Regions from separate parts of the Shewanella morhuae genome, predicted to be linked through region 2. Evidence: predicted binding sites of a transcription regulator. Region 2 holds the regulator's gene; each other region holds the start of a gene.
The links. Region 2 encodes MetJ, which represses methionine synthesis genes. Its sites were predicted from a motif close to TAGACGTCTAGACGTCTA; they were not measured.
Positions count from the first base shown of each region.

Region 1 (5,710 bases), 230 kb from region 2:
CTCGCTCGTGCATCCGCTCGGCGAAGGCTTCGGCTAAACGGTCGGCTAAACATTTAAGCAAAATTGCGTTGTAGTCGTCGTGATTGGCTTCAAAACGCGCCACATGTTCGTCAATGCCGTGGCCTGTAGTGACCGCAAAGCCGCCCATGTAATCGGCGACGCCTGAGTCTTTGGGGGCAACAAAATCGGCTAAACAGAAGTTGTCGTTACCGACTCGTTCTAACTGCATCCGTAGGTGATGAGTGGTCATTTCTAAAGTGGTGCGCGACTCATCGGTATACAGCTCGATATCATCATGATTCACGGTGTTGGCGGGGAATAAACCGATAACCGCTTTCGCCGTGAGCCATTTTTCGTCGATGATTTGTTTGAGCATCGCTTGGCCATCGGCGAACAGCTTTTGCGCTTCGACGCCGACCACTTTGTCGGTGAGGATTTCAGGATAATGTCCGTGTAATTCCCACGAGCGGAAAAACGGGGTCCAGTCGATGCGCTCGACTAAATCTGCTAACGGATAATCGTCAAACACTTGGCGGCCAAGTACATGGGGTGTAAACGGTGTGTAGTTTTCCCAATCGTGTTGGCAGCGGTTTTCACGCGCCGCCTCAATGGTGGTAATTTGTTTGAGTTTGGTTTGCGACAAACGCTTAATACGCATTTCGTCATATTCCACATAGGCGGCGTCTATAGTGGTTTGGCGAGTTTCGTTATTAATCAGCTTGCTAACCATAGGCACAGCCCGTGATGCATCGGCGATGTAAATAGCGCCGTGGGGATAATGGGGAGCAATTTTTACCGCAGTATGGATTTTAGAGCAGGTAGCGCCGCCGATAATGGCTGGAATGGTCAAGCCTTCGCGCTGGAAGGTTTTTACGTTATGCACCATTTCATCAAGGCTTGGGGTGATTAACCCAGACATGCCAATAATATCAATATTGTGTTCTTTAACCGCAGCAAGAATGCGTTCAACCGATACCATTACGCCTAAATCAAATACTTCAAAACCGTTACAGGCTAGCACTACGCCAACGATATTTTTACCGATATCGTGCACGTCACCTTTTACTGTCACCATCAAGATTTTGCCGTTAGATTGGCCAGCGACCTTTTCAAGCTCAATATACGGATTCAAATAAGCGACGGCTTTTTTCATTACCCGCGCTGATTTAACCACCTGTGGCAGGAACATTTTACCAGCACCAAATAGATCGCCGACCACGTTCATGCCGTCCATCAAGGCACCTTCAATCACATCTAACGGACGTTTCGCTTCTTGGCGCGCCGCTTCGGTGTCCTCATCAATAAATTCGGTAATGCCTTTCACTAACGCGTGTGCCAAACGTTGGCTCACTGGCCAGCTGCGCCATTCTAAATCTTCTTTTTTACCGACCTGCGCGTTATCGCCACGGTATTTTTCAGCAATTTCAAGTAACTGTTCTGTGTTGCTTGAATCGGCAATGGGGCAAGGTAGGTTAAGCACCACGTTTTCGACTAACACTTTAAGCGCAGGATCAATATCGTCATAAATGGCTAACTGACCAGCGTTAACAATGCCCATATCCATGCCTGCTTGAATGGCATGGTATAAAAATACCGCATGAATCGCCTCGCGGACTGGGTTGTTACCGCGAAACGAAAACGACACGTTCGATACGCCGCCCGAGATCATCGCGTGTGGCAAGGTGGCTTTAATTTCTTTAATGGCTTCAATAAAGTCGACGGCATAGTTGTCGTGTTCATCAATACCGGTGGCAATGGCAAAAATATTCGGGTCGAAGATAATATCTTCTGGCGGAAAGCCGACTTTATCGACCAATACCCGATAGGCACGGGTACAGATTTCAATTTTACGCGCTTTAGTATCGGCCTGACCTTGCTCGTCAAACGCCATGATAATGGCCGCCGCGCCGTAGCGTTTAACTAAGGTGGCTTGTTCAATAAACTTGGCTTCGCCTTCTTTTAACGAAATCGAGTTAACTATGCCTTTGCCTTGAATGCATTTGAGGCCCGCTTCAATCACTTCCCATTTAGAGGAGTCGATCATAATCGGCACGCGACTGATATCGGGCTCTGAGGCGATTAAGTTTAAAAACTTATGCATAAACTCAGCACCATCGATCATGCCTTCGTCCATGTTGATATCGATGATTTGTGCGCCGTTGATAACTTGCTCGCGGGCAACATCTAACGCTTGCTCAAATTTGCCTTCTTTAATTAGCTTTAAGAACTTGGCTGAACCTGTGACGTTAGTACGTTCGCCCACGTTAACAAACAAAGACTGCGCGTCGATAGTCAGTGGTTCCAAACCGGCTAAACGGCAGGCGACGGGAATGATAGGTAACGCGCGTGGGTTGTGTTTATCAACGGCTTCACGAATAACGCGGATATGTTCTGGCGTGCTACCACAACAACCACCAATAATATTGAGCATGCCTTCACGCGCCCAATCTTCGATAACGCTCGCCATATCCTCAGGGGTTTCATCGTAACCACCAAATTCATTCGGTAGACCCGCGTTAGGGTGCGCCGACACATAACACTCACTAATGCGCGATAATTCTTCGACATAGGGGCGCAGCTCTTTTGGCCCCAAAGCGCAGTTAAGACCGATGGATAACGGCTTGATATGGCGCAGGGAATTATAAAAAGCTTCGGTGGTTTGGCCGGTCAGTGTGCGGCCCGAGGCATCGGTAATCGTGCCCGAAATCATGATGGGTAATCTGTTTTCAGAATGCTGACCAAATAAGTCGTCAAATACTGATTCGATAGCAAACAGTGCGGCCTTGGCGTTTAGGGTATCGAATATGGTCTCGACCATAATGATATCTGCGCCGCCGTCAATCAGTGCCTTAGTGGATTCTCGGTAAGCGCTTACTAACTCGTCGAAGCTCACATTACGATAGCCTGGGTCGTTTACATCTGGGCTAATCGAGCAGGTACGGTTAGTGGGGCCTAATACGCCTGCAACGTAGCGCGGAATACCTGTGGCTGCGGCTACTTCATCACAGGCTTCGCGGGCGAGGCGGGCGCCTGCAAAGTTAATTTCGGCAGACAGCGACTGCATGTCGTAGTCGGCCATAGCGATAGGGGTGGCGTTAAAGGTGTTGGTTTCAATAATATCGGCACCGGCGTTTAAATAGTCGGTGTGAATTTGTTTGATGATGTGTGGCTGCGACAAGACTAATAAGTCGTTGTTACCCTTAACATCCGTGTGCCAATCTTTAAAGCGTTCGCCGCGATAGTCCTCTTCTTCTAGCTTGTGGTCTTGGATCATAGTGCCCATAGCACCGTCTAAGATCAAAATGCGTTCCGCAAGCTGTTTGCGAATGTCTGCCAAAATTTGACTGGCTTTTGTAGAGGGTATCGTCATAAATAGCTACCTTAAATACAGCTAAGCTAAGCCCATGATTAAGCCTAGGATTAAATACAGGATTCGGTTCACAGCACTGCCTAACTATCGACCTTTATTATGCTCGGTGCATTTTATTCTGCTCAGTCGATATTATTAGATATTCACCGTGGACGTTTAAACGTATGGACGTCCATAGTACGCGACTTGTGATCGTCAGTGCAAGGCCAAAATCACCTGACGATTTACCCTGCTCATCGGAGGTTTTTGAGCACTTTTAGCGGTGATTTATTGAGTGAATGTTTTAATGGCAAAGTAACAGGGCTGTTTTCATTGGCATTAAGCCATTTTTTAACAACATAATGGCCATAAAATTAAGTATCACTGCCTGAATGATGTGTTTTTGAACATTCGCTCTTGAACATTAGCCAAGGAATACGATGAAACAAATACAACTATTATTGCTACGCCACGGCGAGTGTGAAGGCGGCACCATCTTACGCGGGCGCGTAGATGTGCCGTTGAGTGAGACGGGGTGGCAACAAATGTCGGCGGCGGTTGCGGCGCAGGCCAGCGTCTGTAGCGCTATTTATAGTTCAACCTCACGCCGCTGTGCTGACTTTGCCCAAGCTCTGGCCGCCGAGCTGCATTCAACGGTGCCGCTATCTTCAAACTTGACATCAGCAAACACGATACTGACTGAGCATAAAAAACCATTACAGGCGCAGTTTTTATCAGATTTACAGGAAATAGATTTCGGTGACTGGGACGGGCGCAGGCTTGATGAGCTTTATCAGCAAGAGGGCGAATATTTAGCCGCCTATTGGCAAAACCCGTGGCAAACACCACCGCCCAACGGTGAGACTATGGCCAGTTTTGAGTCGCGAGTGAACCATGCTATTGAGCAAATACTTGCCGCTGAGTTTGAACAATTATCTATTGCCTTGGATTCTATTGTCTTCAATCAAGATGAGGCTCAAGACGGTACGCTCACGCCTACTGCTAAAATATGGTTAGTATCTCACGGCGGCGTTATACGCCATTTAATGGCGCGAGCACTGGGGGTTGAGCGAGCAGTAGGATTTTTCAGTCAACTTAATTTACCCGTCGCCGCAGTGGTAAAAATTAATGTGCTGCAAGATGAGCAAGGCAGCCGTTATTGGCGTTTAGATTGGCCGAACGGTCGCTGCGAATAACGGCTCAGTCAGATTACTCTTAACCGCTGCCAATCATGCGGCTAGCACACAGTTAGTAAGCTCATTAGTAACAGCGGCGAGTAGTCATAGTTAGTCACATATTTTAGTCATATAGTTCGCCATTTGAACCGCCTGCTAAGTTGAAGATTTTTATCGTCTTAGCGGCGTGATTGTCGATTGCCTATTAGAGTAAATATAGGATAATGCCTTCTTCAGACGTTACTGATTGCATACGGCCTTGCTATAGCGTTGCGGCTAACGTCACAGAAATAGGTGTTGGAAGTTTTTAGTCGTGTGGGAAGATTTAGGCTGATATGGCTAAGCCTCTTTGCCAACTAAAGATTAATTTCAACATAATAGGGAATCGGGGAACTGCTCGCCAGTCAGCCCGAACTGTGCCCGCAACTGTGAGTCACTTTATAGCGCTTTAAATATAAAAAGTGACGAGTCAGGAGACCTGCCTATTTCTGTTATCGCTGCGTGCAGCTTAAATTCTTGAGCGGGTGACTCGAGGGAGCAGATGATTATGTGTATAACGATTATGTGTACAGCAACTATGTATATCCCTTTTTTAAATGCAGGTGTGGACTCGCTAGGAGCGCCACATTGGTGAAACTCTCTGCAATCCAAACAAGCCATGGGTTAAACAGCAAGGATACCATTCCAGCCAACCCACAAGTTGCACTTGATGTGAGTCATTTAAGCTGGAGCATTGATGGCAAAACTATTCTTACCGATATTAACTTTGCGTTGCCGACGGGGCAGATGCTTGGGCTGATTGGGCCTAACGGTGCGGGTAAGTCTAGTTTGCTGCGCTGTTTGTATCGTTTTGTGCGCCCGACTCAGGGCAAAATCACCTTATTTGATCAAGATATTGAATATTTATCGTCCAAGGCTTTTGCCTGTAGTGTTGCCGTTGTCCAGCAAGATACGCCGCATTATTTCGACATGACCACAGAGCAATTAGTCAGTATGGGGTTAACGCCGCACAAGGGCATGTTTGACACTAACTCTAGCAAAGATGGCGAACGCATTGCCAAGGCGCTCGAAAAAGTCGGCCTCAGCCATAAAATGCACCAGCAATATGAGCGTTTATCGGGCGGCGAAAAACAACGCGCTTTGATTGCCCGCGCCATAGTGCAGCAGCCACAATTACTGATTCTTG
Region 1 is NZ_PYSG01000002.1:282,008-287,717, forward strand. Features, by position in the region: gene metH (methionine synthase) at 1-3,370, opposite strand, end outside; gene C9I43_RS01785 (histidine phosphatase family protein) at 3,790-4,545, shown strand; cobalamin riboswitch at 4,868-5,024, shown strand; gene C9I43_RS01790 (ABC transporter ATP-binding protein) at 5,155-5,710, shown strand, end outside.
Region 1: metH (methionine synthase) is a predicted target of MetJ. The motif match lies at 3,520-3,537, and genes of this name have one in related genera.

Region 2 (5,710 bases):
GACGTGATTTTACCCGAATCGACCTATCTTGAACGTGACGAAGAAATTGCCGATAAATCCGGTAAAAACCCTGCTTATTATGTGCGTCAACGGGTTGTTGAAACCTTAGGTGACACTAAGCCATCTTGGCAGATTTTTAAGGATATTGGCGTGGCGATGGGTCTTGGCGAGTTTTATCCATGGGAAAACATGGAGACACTGCAAATGCTGCAGGTTAACCGCGATACAGATCTACTGCGACGCATTAAAGACGAAGGTTTTGTGAGCTTTGGTAAACCGCTAATGCTACGCGATGCCAAAATGGTGGCTGATTTTACTAAGGCTTATCCAAGCGCGCGGCCGATGGACGATGATGGTACTTACGCCAGCGTACTCAGCTTTAAAACGCCCAGCGGTAAAATTGAACTGAGTTCTGCCAAAGTTGAAGCGATGGCGCCGGGGCGCGGGGTGATTAAGTTTCGCGAAGTGACACTCAAAAAAGCAGATGAGTTGTACTTTATCCAAGGCAAAGTGGCGGTGCATACCAATGGCGCAACCCACAATGTGCCTATGTTGGCAAGCTTGATGTCGGATAATGCCGTATGGGTTCACCCTGTTACAGCGGGCAAGTTAGGGATCAGCAATGGCGACCCAATCCGGCTTACCAGTAGTGTGGGCACTGAAGAAGGTCATGCCTTAGTCACACCGGGTATTCGCCAAGATACCGTGTTTGCTTATATGGGCTTTGGTTCTAAAAACAAAGAGTTGGTTAGAGCGACAGGCAAAGGTATCCACTGCGGTAATTTACTTCCCCATGTTACAGCTCCCGTGTGCGGTATGACAGTGCACACCACGGGCGTCACGCTGGCAAAGCGCTAATCGGAGGCTTAAATGAATAAACGATATGTAATGGTGCACGACGAGAATAAGTGCATTGGCTGCCAAGCTTGTAACGTGGCGTGCCGCAGTGAAAATGGTGTACCCGAAGGCGTAACCCGTCTACAGGTGCGTGTTGAAGGGCCGTTTGGAGAAATGCCTAATCTGCATTTTAAATACCACAGAGTATCTTGCCAGCAATGTGAAGATGCACCTTGCGTAAAGGTGTGCCCAACGGGCGCGGCTTATGTGGGTGAAGACGGTATTATTTCTATCCACACCGATAAGTGTGTCGGCTGTATGTACTGCGTGGCTGCGTGTCCTTATAAAGTACGCTTTATGAACCCAGAAACCAAAGCGGCAGATAAGTGCAACTTCTGTAAAGACACCCGCTTAGCGCGTGGCGAAGAACCCGCCTGCGTAACGGTATGTCCAACCGATGCCTTAGTGTTTGGCGATGCTAATGATCCACACAGTGAAGTCGCCATCATGCTCAACACTAAAATAACCTATCAAGATAAAACCCACTTAGGCACTAAGCCTAGGGTATATCGCGTTCCTACCAAAAGAGGGGGGATTGGATTATGAACAATACTTGGGGCGATATGGCGCAATATGATCCCGTCACTTGGCACTGGGTCATTGCCGTCTACTTATTTATGGCGGGGTTATCCGCCGGCAGTTTATTGATTGGCATTAGTTTACGCTGGGCGAATAATGAACTCAGCACTGGTGCTGAAAGCGGTATTCTCAAAGCGGCTGCCATTATTGGACCAGTAGCAATTAGCTTAGGTTTGGCTTGCTTAGTGTTTGATTTAACTAAACCATTCCATTTCTGGCTGATTTTAATTCACTATAACTTCCAATCTGTGATGGCTATTGGTGTACTCGCGCTACTGGCTTATTCGCCCTTAGCGTTCGCCTATGCGGTGTTAGTGCTGCGGGATGACTTACCCAAATGGGGTTTGGGTTTCCTCACTCCTGTCGCTAAGTTACTTATGCCATTTAGAAAACTGATTGAAGTGCTGCTGTTTGTCCTCGCCATTGGCGTTGGCGCTTACACTGGTTTCTTAATATCGGCGATGAATGCTTATCCAATGCTCAATACAGCGGTATTACCGGCGCTATTTTTAGTATCAGGTTTATCGGCGGGAGCGGCGGCCAATGCGTTATTGGCGTTAGTGATGTTTAAAACCGATAGCCACGATAAAACCTTAGTGAAGATGCACGGTTTAGAGTTGCCCGTAATGGCGATTGAAATCCTGCTACTGTTCATGTTGTTTTGCGCCTTGTACTTTAAAGGTGGCGCGGCGGCTGCGGCGTTGGCATCGTTAAGTTCTGGTTTATGGGCTAGCGTGTTCTGGGTAGGGGTTGTTGGAATTGGCTTTGGTATTCCGCTGCTGTTTATGCTGTTACCAGCTGCGACGCGTCACACTAAGGGGGCAATGATTATGGTGGCGTGTGCTAGCTTAACGGGCGTGCTCGCCTTAAGACATTTTATTGTATATGCAGGACAAAGCTATTTAAGTTGAGCGTGAACTGGCTTTAGATATTGATAGATAAAGAAAAGCACTGATAATATCAGTGCTTTTCTATTACCAGAATGCAAAGGTATTTTACCCGTAAAGGACAACTTATTAGGCTAATAGCTCAATAACGGATTTCACCGTTAATACTAAGGCACTGATACTGCAAAGAATCAAAGTCGCCATTTTAGTCTTATCTTTATCGACTCGGCCCACTAATCGCCCCGCGACTAAATAACCTAAAATCACCGAAGGTAGCAACATTAACGACAACCACAGGTGCTTTATTTCTAATAAGCCAGTAATCGCCAGAATCCCCATGGCAATGGCAGAGCTAAAAATAAAAAAGGCAGATAGTGCAGCACGAAACTGTGAGGCATCTTTACCTGCTAACAGTATCGCCATCGGTGGGCCACCGATGGCGGCGATATTACCGAAAATCCCTGAGACGATCCCCGCACCGAAAAGCGTTTTTTTATTCACTGGTAGGCTAAATTTGTACAGGCTAAGAATAACCGCTACGGCCACAATGGCAGCGATAGATAAACCTAATATGGATTGTGGCGCAAACAACAACAGGCTTGCGCCGATAAAACCACCAGGCACTCGGCCGATAAGAGCATATTGCAAGCCATTGAATTCTAAGTGGCCACGCTCGCGCATTAAGGTCAGTAGGGAGATTGTGAACCCCATTGCAATCACGGGACCAGGTACAAGCTGTGGATTGATAATATACAGTAGTGGACTGGCGACAACCGCAAGACCAAATCCAATCAGGCTCTGAGTTAAAGCACCAAGAAACACAGCTAGCGAGGCTAAGGCGAGTGTTTGCGGGTCAATCATTGAAAACATAAGTATTCCTAATACTCAAACAATCTCAAAATGTGCATTGTGTGTTGAGGGTATTTGGATATAAACAAAAAGGGATCGTTAACGATCCCTATTGATGAGCACTGTGATATTTGATGCGATGAATCGCTATTCCATATCTTCCCACTCGATTCCCATTTGATCCATCAACAACTTGGCTTCAGAAGGAATACTATCAGGACTGTCTTTTGACAGATCTTCATCATTCGGCAATGGCTGGCCAGTATAGGCGTGCAAAAATGCTTCACACAACAACTCGCTGTTGGTGGCGTGACGCAAATTATTGACCTGACGACGAGTTCGTTCGTCCGTAAGGACCTTAAGCACTTTGAGCGGAATAGACACAGTAATTTTTTTTACTTGTTCATTCTTCTTGCCATGTTCAGCATAGGGGCTGATGTATTCCCCATTCCATTCAGTCATTGACTCACCTGTTATAACGCTAAATTCGGGGCAGATTTTAAACTCTTACCAACAACAGTCAAATTATTGCGACTATTTCTTTATGATGCAAATAGATTTCTTTATGTTTAGACGTCTAAACGTCTTAACTCCTATTGACGATAGCGCTGGGCTTAGGTACATTTAGACGTCCAGACATCTCTATCTGTCTACCGAATTTAGGAGCCCATCCATGGCAGAGCATCAATTAGCCACACTGGCAGTGCGTCAGGGTATCGAAACTGATACCCAATATGGCGCAGTAGTGCCACCGATTTATTTGTCGACTAATTACGCCTTTGATGGTCATAAAAATCCCCGCGAATTTGATTACAGTCGTTCAGGCAATCCTACTCGCTGCATTTTAGGCGATGCGTTAGCGCAATTAGAAAAGGGGGCCACTGGCATAGTGACTTGCACGGGCATGGCGGCCATCACTTTAGTCACTACCTTACTTGGGCCTGATGACTTATTAGTTGTGCCCCACGATTGCTACGGCGGCTCTTACCGTTTATTTATCAACTTAGCAAAGAAAGGCCAATTTAAGCTAATTGTGGTTGACCAAACCGACAGCCAAGCGTTAGCGATTGCGATAGCACAAAAACCAAAAATGGTGTGGCTCGAAACCCCATCGAACCCATTATTGCGCGTGGTCGATATTGAGGCCATTGCTAAAGTGAGCCATGAGATTGGTGCGCTGGTGGTGGTCGATAACACTTTTTTATCGCCGATATTGCAACAACCCCTATTGTTAGGCGCGGATATTGTTATCCACTCCACCACTAAATATATCAATGGTCACAGTGATGTGGTTGGTGGCGCTGTGATCGCCAAAGATGCACAAATCGGCGAAAACTTACATTGGTGGTCGAACACGCTAGGCTTAACTGGGTCGGCTTTTGACAGTTACTTAACCCTGCGCGGTCTGCGTACTTTAGCGGTACGTATTCGTGAGCATCAAGCCAATGCCCAGCGTATTGTAGCCGTGTTAACCCAAAGCCCTGTGGTGAGCAAAGTCTATTATCCTGGTCTTGCGGATCATCCCGGTCATGCCGTTGCCGCTAAGCAGCAAAAAGGCTTTGGCGCTATGCTGAGTTTTGAGCTCAAGGGCGGCGAGGCCGAAGTCGTAGCTTTTTTAGGTGCGCTCAGGTTATTTAGCGTGGCAGAAAGCCTAGGTGGCGTTGAAAGTTTAGTGGCAGTGCCTGCAACTATGACCCATAGAGCAATGGAGCCGCAGGCGCGTTTTGAAGCGGGCATAAAAGAGACCCTATTGCGTCTGTCGGTGGGGATTGAAGATGCCGCCGATTTAGTTGCAGATATTCAAGCAGGACTTGCCGCAGCTGCGGCTTGTCAGTAGAGGAATACTAGATGGCACGTTGTCACTTACACAAATTTGGTGGCTCCAGTTTAGCGGATGCCGATTGTTATCGCCGAGTCGCCCATATTCTATTAACCCACGGTCATAGTGATGATTTAGTGGTGGTATCTGCTGCGGGTAAAAGCACCAATTTCCTGTATAAATTACTATCGCTGCGTGATGCTGGGCAATTATGGCAAGAAGAATTACAGGTCTTAATTAGCTACCAACAAGGTTTGATTGAACAACTGTTATCCAGTGAGCAGGCCCGCGATTTACGCGAGCGTTTAAGTACCGATAGATCGCAATTAGTGACTTTGTTATCACTTGAACAGCATAACGAATACCAAGTGAATTACGTGGTCAGTTTTGGCGAGCGTTGGTCGGCTCGTTTGATGGCGGCGCTGCTGCGCGAATCTGGTGTGGCCGCAAGCCATGTGGATGCCTGTTCCATTTTAATTGCCGATGAAGCCGCAGTACCGCAAATTCGGCTGCAAGAATCCCGTGCTAAAGTACAAGCGTTATTGGCAACGCACCCAAATGAGCGACTGGTTATCACAGGGTTTATCTGCGCCAACGAGCGTGGTGATACGCTATTACTTGGCCGTAACGGCTCAGATTTTAGTGCTAGCTTAATTGCCAGCCTTGCCGATATTGAGCG
Region 2 is NZ_PYSG01000002.1:52,022-57,731, forward strand. Features, by position in the region: gene phsA (thiosulfate reductase PhsA) at 1-858, shown strand, start outside; gene C9I43_RS00795 (4Fe-4S dicluster domain-containing protein) at 871-1,443, shown strand; gene nrfD (NrfD/PsrC family molybdoenzyme membrane anchor subunit) at 1,440-2,387, shown strand; gene C9I43_RS00805 (sulfite exporter TauE/SafE family protein) at 2,493-3,233, opposite strand; gene metJ (met regulon transcriptional regulator MetJ) at 3,360-3,674, opposite strand; gene metB (cystathionine gamma-synthase) at 3,886-5,049, shown strand; gene C9I43_RS00820 (bifunctional aspartate kinase/homoserine dehydrogenase II) at 5,061-5,710, shown strand, end outside.

Region 3 (5,710 bases), 2.7 Mb from region 2:
AGAGCCAGAACTGCATTAATACCATTTGAGACATTAACGACTCCCCACCATTACATCTACCGTAGTTGAATACTTCTGTTTCAGCACATACTCCATCAACAATACCTTATCGTTAATCACTCACTCATGCAGAATCAAAAATATCATTTAAAATCATAGACTTAACAATCGCCCAGATAAAATCAACCTTGTATTTACAAACTAAATTCAATCACAGTGTTACCGCTCGGTCATGGCATACAATACTTACCTTATACAATCTAAAGACAAAAAATGCTCCAGCAGAATACGACTTAACTACTAGGCCGACTAGGTTAGTGACGATAAGCAAAAGTAGATAACACAGATAAAAGCTCAATTTAATCAATAAACTAACAAAAAAAGCTGCATTTGACGCTCAGGTAGTATTTCATTATTCATATCCTTTTGACCAATTGATTGATATTCACATGCCCAGTACTTTATGAACCTGAATTTGGATTATTCAGATTTTAGATAATTCAAAGTATTTGATGCATGCAAGGAGTCACTCGTGCCAAATCTATCTCTACGTTTTTTGGTATCGCTCATCTTGCTATGTAGTTGCATGACCTCAGCACAAGAGTTGAACGTCAGCGAGTTACCCGTAACCCTTCAAGCATTACTAGAACGCTCTGGGCGCGATAACCTTATCGAACTGGTTCAACAAGGCAATGCAAACCAAGGATTACTGTTCCAATCAGGTAGCGATAACAAGGCTGATGTAATGCAGGTGGGCAATGAGAACGATGCGCTAATTACACAGATTGGTTCAAATAACGAAGTTCAACTACTGCAAGTCGGCAGTCAAAATACGGCCTCAGTAACACAAATTGGCAATGACAATTTAGTGCAACTGAACCAATTAGGCAGCGGTAACTTTTCGATTCAACAGATTGCAGATGGTGCTGCAATCTCAATAACTCAATATTAAACAGGGAGCGTCACATGAAATCACAAGCTAAAAAATCTCTTATTGCTTTGGCCATTGCAACAGGTTTAAGCGGCAATGCGTTTGCAGCCAGCTCAGTGAGCGAAATTAGCGTAGTGCAATCTGGCGAACGTCAGGAAGCCTCAGTCTCACAAACGGGTGCTATTAACTCTGCTTTAGTAGTGCAGACAGGTACAGATCAAGTCGCAACTGTGCAACAAAACGGTGTGTGGCACGAAGCGACTATTAATTCTACAGGCATAGATAACACAGTCAAAATAACGCAACAAGTTGACTGGCATGTGGCAAGTGCAAATGTTGTAGGCGACAACAACAATGTAAATGTGTCGCAAAATGGTTTCTTTAATCAGAGCAGCAACGATGTTGCTGGTAACGATAACACGGTAATCGTTAGCCAATTAGGCGAAGTCAACGACAGCCAAGTTGAAATCACTGGCGCTGAAAACAGCGTATCAGTTGAGCAAGACGGCGATGCTAACTTGGCAGTATTTCGCGTTCAAGGCAACGATAACGACGGTAAAATCACGCAATACGGTGATAACAACCAAGCGGGCTTAATCTCACTCGGCCTAACAGCTAACGTAGGTAATAACAACGACGTTTCTGTTGAACAAGTAGGTAACAATAACTTTGGCGCAGCTAAGGGTATTGCAGGCGACAATAACACTGTAGACATAGTTCAAAAAGGTGATAACCATGTTGGTTTCGTTTACGCACTAGCTGGCAGCGATAACGATATTTCAATGGACCAAAAAGGTAAAGGCAACACAGCTTACCTTGCGATGACAACAGGTGATGATAACAGTGTCGATATTACCCAAAATGGTCGTGACAACACTATTGGTGATACGCTAGTGGCCGATATCCAAGGTGATGATAACGATATTACTATCACACAAAAAGGCAACGTCAACGGTGCTGAGTTCCAAGTATGGGGCAATAGCAACGACGTTGACTTGAAACAAAAAGGCGATGCTAACTTCGCAACCTTTGGTGCATACGGTACTGATAACGATTTCGATTTATCTTCTAAAGGTGATAACAACGAAATCGTTGCCTTCGCTGAAGGTGAAGACAACAGCATCGAAGTTAACCAAGAGGGTGATGCTAACTTTGCTTATGTCGATGTAGTGGGTAGCGGTAACGAAGTAGATGTCGAGCAAGATGGCCTTCAAAACGAAGCGGTCATTTCAATTGCTGGAAACAATAATACTGATGTCACTGCACTGCAAAATGGCGATTTAAACCTTATCGATTTAATTATCGAAGGTGATAAAAACACGGCACTAATTACTCAATCAGGTAATGGTAACTGGGTAGGCGGTGATGACACGAGTTCATTTACTGTCGCCGGTGATAATAACAGCCTGTTGATTACTCAAGCTGGCAATGACAACTTGGTAGTAGGTTCTCAAGCGGGTAATAACAATAGCATTAGCGTTAACCAATCAGGCAACATGAACATTGCCAGTGTGGTGCAATACTAATCAGCTGCGATAATGGTTAACGGCCATATCATGTGGCGGTTAACCAAAGTGCAGATCAAAAAGCGGAAATGTTGATATCAACATTTCCGCTTTTTACTGTATCCATTTTACGATTCAAACCGTAACCGCAATAAATATCTCAACCAAAGCCTATAAACTAACCATAAAATCAGCAATAAAATAAGTGCTAAAGAACAGATAAATATTAACTGCACAACTCGAAGTGAGTTTGATAAGTTTGCGCCCAACGCAATAACTCAACACGATTTCGGGATTGCGTTTTACGGAAAATAGAAGAAATATGTGCTTTCACAGTATGTTCGCTAATGCATAATCTGTGAGCGATTTCTTTATTCCTCGCACCACTAGAAACAAATTGAATAATGGTGCGCTCTCGAGAGGTCAGCATCTGTAACATAGCCACAGTATCAGCTGGTATTTCATTGTTACCATCTAATTTTTGCACGACACGCCGAAACATCTTACTCAACAACGTTCTATCGTACCAAAGCTCTTCAGCTACCATTTTACGTAACCCAGTCAACATTAAATCCATACGTTGATCAGCGAATAAAATACCTCGAATACCCAGTAACATAGCCGACTCTTGATCCAGAGAATCACGTTCAACTTGATACAAGGCTACAGGGGCGTGCGAGACTAAACGCGAAGCCAGTAAAGGGATTCCTTTATTATCTAATGCAGCACCTTTTTGGGTAATCAGATAAAAACTACGACTACTTTTATCTAAATCTAACTCTGCGGTATTCTTCACTATGCGGGTTTTTAGCCCGATGGATTCGGCGAGTAAAGCTAAATGACATGGCGCAGCCATTTGATGTAAAAAAACCAATTCATTAATTGTGCTCACTGACTCTCCTCCCTGAAAAGTATGGTGTCTTAATGCGCAAACGAGGATGCTTTGACCAACCTATGTTGTTTTAATTTTAAACATCCTATTAACCTTGTCGATTCTGACGAGTTAAGGAGGTAAAAACATCACCCAAATGTACTATTCCCTACTTCGCCTTAATAAAAAGGACTATCTCACCCTATAAAAAGGAATAATAGTGCAAAAAACTACTACATTGAGCTCGCCCGTTGTTCCTAGTACATTTTGACTATGCAGACAACGCCCGTTACTAGCAACACAAAATAAACATTAAACTAACGTTCGAGTGTGACAACTAAATGTCATCACTCGATTGTTTGATAATTGTGAGGAGAAATAACGTGCCATCCAAATGTAATGCAGTAACCGCTGCGCCCGATTAAGATGTTAACTTGAGTTCAGCGATTTGTTTATCTTGAACACGAGACAATAAAAGTAGAGCAACGATAGCGCCAATCAACGCCATCAACATATCAGATTGTGTGTCCCACACATAACCTTGAGTCCCTAAAAAGGCCTCTGCACCTTCACCTGTAGCAACAGCAACCCACCATTCAATCAACTCATAAAATGCTGAAAAAGCTAAGACAAAGCAGGTCACAATAAACGCACACCAAGCACCGGGTTTGACCGCTTTATTACGCAGCATAATTTCTCGCGCTAACATGGCAGGAATAAAGCCTTGGGCAAAGTGACCTAATTTATCGTAATTATTACGCTCTGAGCCCATCCAATTGGCAATGGTGTCGAATAATGGCACTTCTGCATAGGTGTAATGCGCGCCAACAAATAATACACAGCAATGTACTAATACTAAAAAGTACACTAAGGAGGTTAATGGAAAGCGTTTATGGGTGAAAAATAGCAGCGGTATTGCCACTAATGCAGGAGCGGCTTCAAGCCACCAAGTAAACATATCTGCGGGGTTGATCACTGACCAGACTAATACACTGAGATAAATACCACACCACACGATTTTGTTATTCAACATAGTTCCCTCTTATGCGATATTGTTCTAAATTTAGAATATTAACTTTAGCCATCTAGCCCTCCACAATGAGCAAAAAAAGTGCTACTTTGGTCGGTGAAGGTTGTCAGCATATCATAAGAAACATTTCTATTAATCAGAGGGTACCCATATCATGGCGAAACATTCGCTGGACAAGGATAAGATCAAAATCCTGCTGTTGGAAGGCGTCCACCAATCGGCGGTTGATGTACTGGAACGTGCAGGCTATACCAATATCGAATACCACAAAGCCTCATTGAGCGACGAAGCATTACTGGAGTCGATTAAAGATGCGCATTTTGTTGGACTTCGTTCGCGTACCCAATTAACGGCCGAAGTACTAAAACGCGCCGAGAAACTGATTGCGATAGGCTGTTTCTGTATTGGTACCAACCAAGTTGACCTTGCTACTGCCGAATCCTTGGGTATCCCCGTATTTAACGCACCATTCTCCAATACACGCAGTGTTGCTGAGCTCGTTATTGGTGAAATCATTATGCTGATGCGCGGCATTCCAGAACGCAATGCCATTGCCCATCGTGGCGGCTGGATGAAAACGGCTGCAGGCAGTTACGAAGTCCGCGGTAAAACCTTGGGCGTCATCGGTTACGGCCATATTGGTACTCAACTGGGTATTTTGGCTGAGACTTTAGGCATGCGCGTCGTATTCTTCGATATCGAAGATAAATTACCATTAGGTAACGCACTGCAAATCCATTCGATGGAGCAGCTATTAGCACAAGCTGACGTGGTGAGTTTACACGTTCCAGAAACCCCACAAACTAAAAATATGATAGGCGCTGCTGAATTTGCCGCTATGCGTAAAGGCAGTATTTTCATTAATGCTTCACGCGGTACTGTGGTGGATATTGATGCATTAGCTATCGCCTTAAAAGAACGTCACCTTGCAGGTGCGGCAATTGATGTGTTCCCGATTGAACCACAATCAAATGATGATGAATTTATCACCCCACTGCGTGGTTTAGATAACGTGTTACTGACGCCTCATATCGGTGGAAGTACCGCCGAAGCACAGGAAAACATTGGTATTGAAGTGGCTGGTAAGTTAGCTAAATACTCAGATAACGGCTCAACTGTCTCTGCCGTTAACTTTCCAGAAGTCTCACTGCCAATGCATAAAGGCACTTCACGTTTACTGCATATTCACCAAAACCGCCCGGGTGTGCTGATTAAAATCAACCAAGCATTTTCAGAAAAAGGCATCAACATTGCCGCGCAATATCTGCAAACAACCGCAGAGATTGGTTATGTGGTGATGGAGGTCGATACTAATCAAGCAGAAGAAGCACTGGTTGAACTAAAAGCGATTGAAGGCACATTGCGCACCCGCG
Region 3 is NZ_PYSG01000002.1:2,717,783-2,723,492, forward strand. Features, by position in the region: gene C9I43_RS12405 (DUF4124 domain-containing protein) at 1-19, shown strand, start outside; gene C9I43_RS12410 (curlin) at 533-952, shown strand; gene C9I43_RS12415 (curlin) at 967-2,457, shown strand; gene C9I43_RS12420 (helix-turn-helix transcriptional regulator) at 2,663-3,328, opposite strand; gene C9I43_RS12425 (DUF2238 domain-containing protein) at 3,729-4,337, opposite strand; gene serA (phosphoglycerate dehydrogenase) at 4,492-5,710, shown strand, end outside.
Region 3: serA (phosphoglycerate dehydrogenase) is a predicted target of MetJ. The motif match lies at 4,386-4,403, and genes of this name have one in related genera.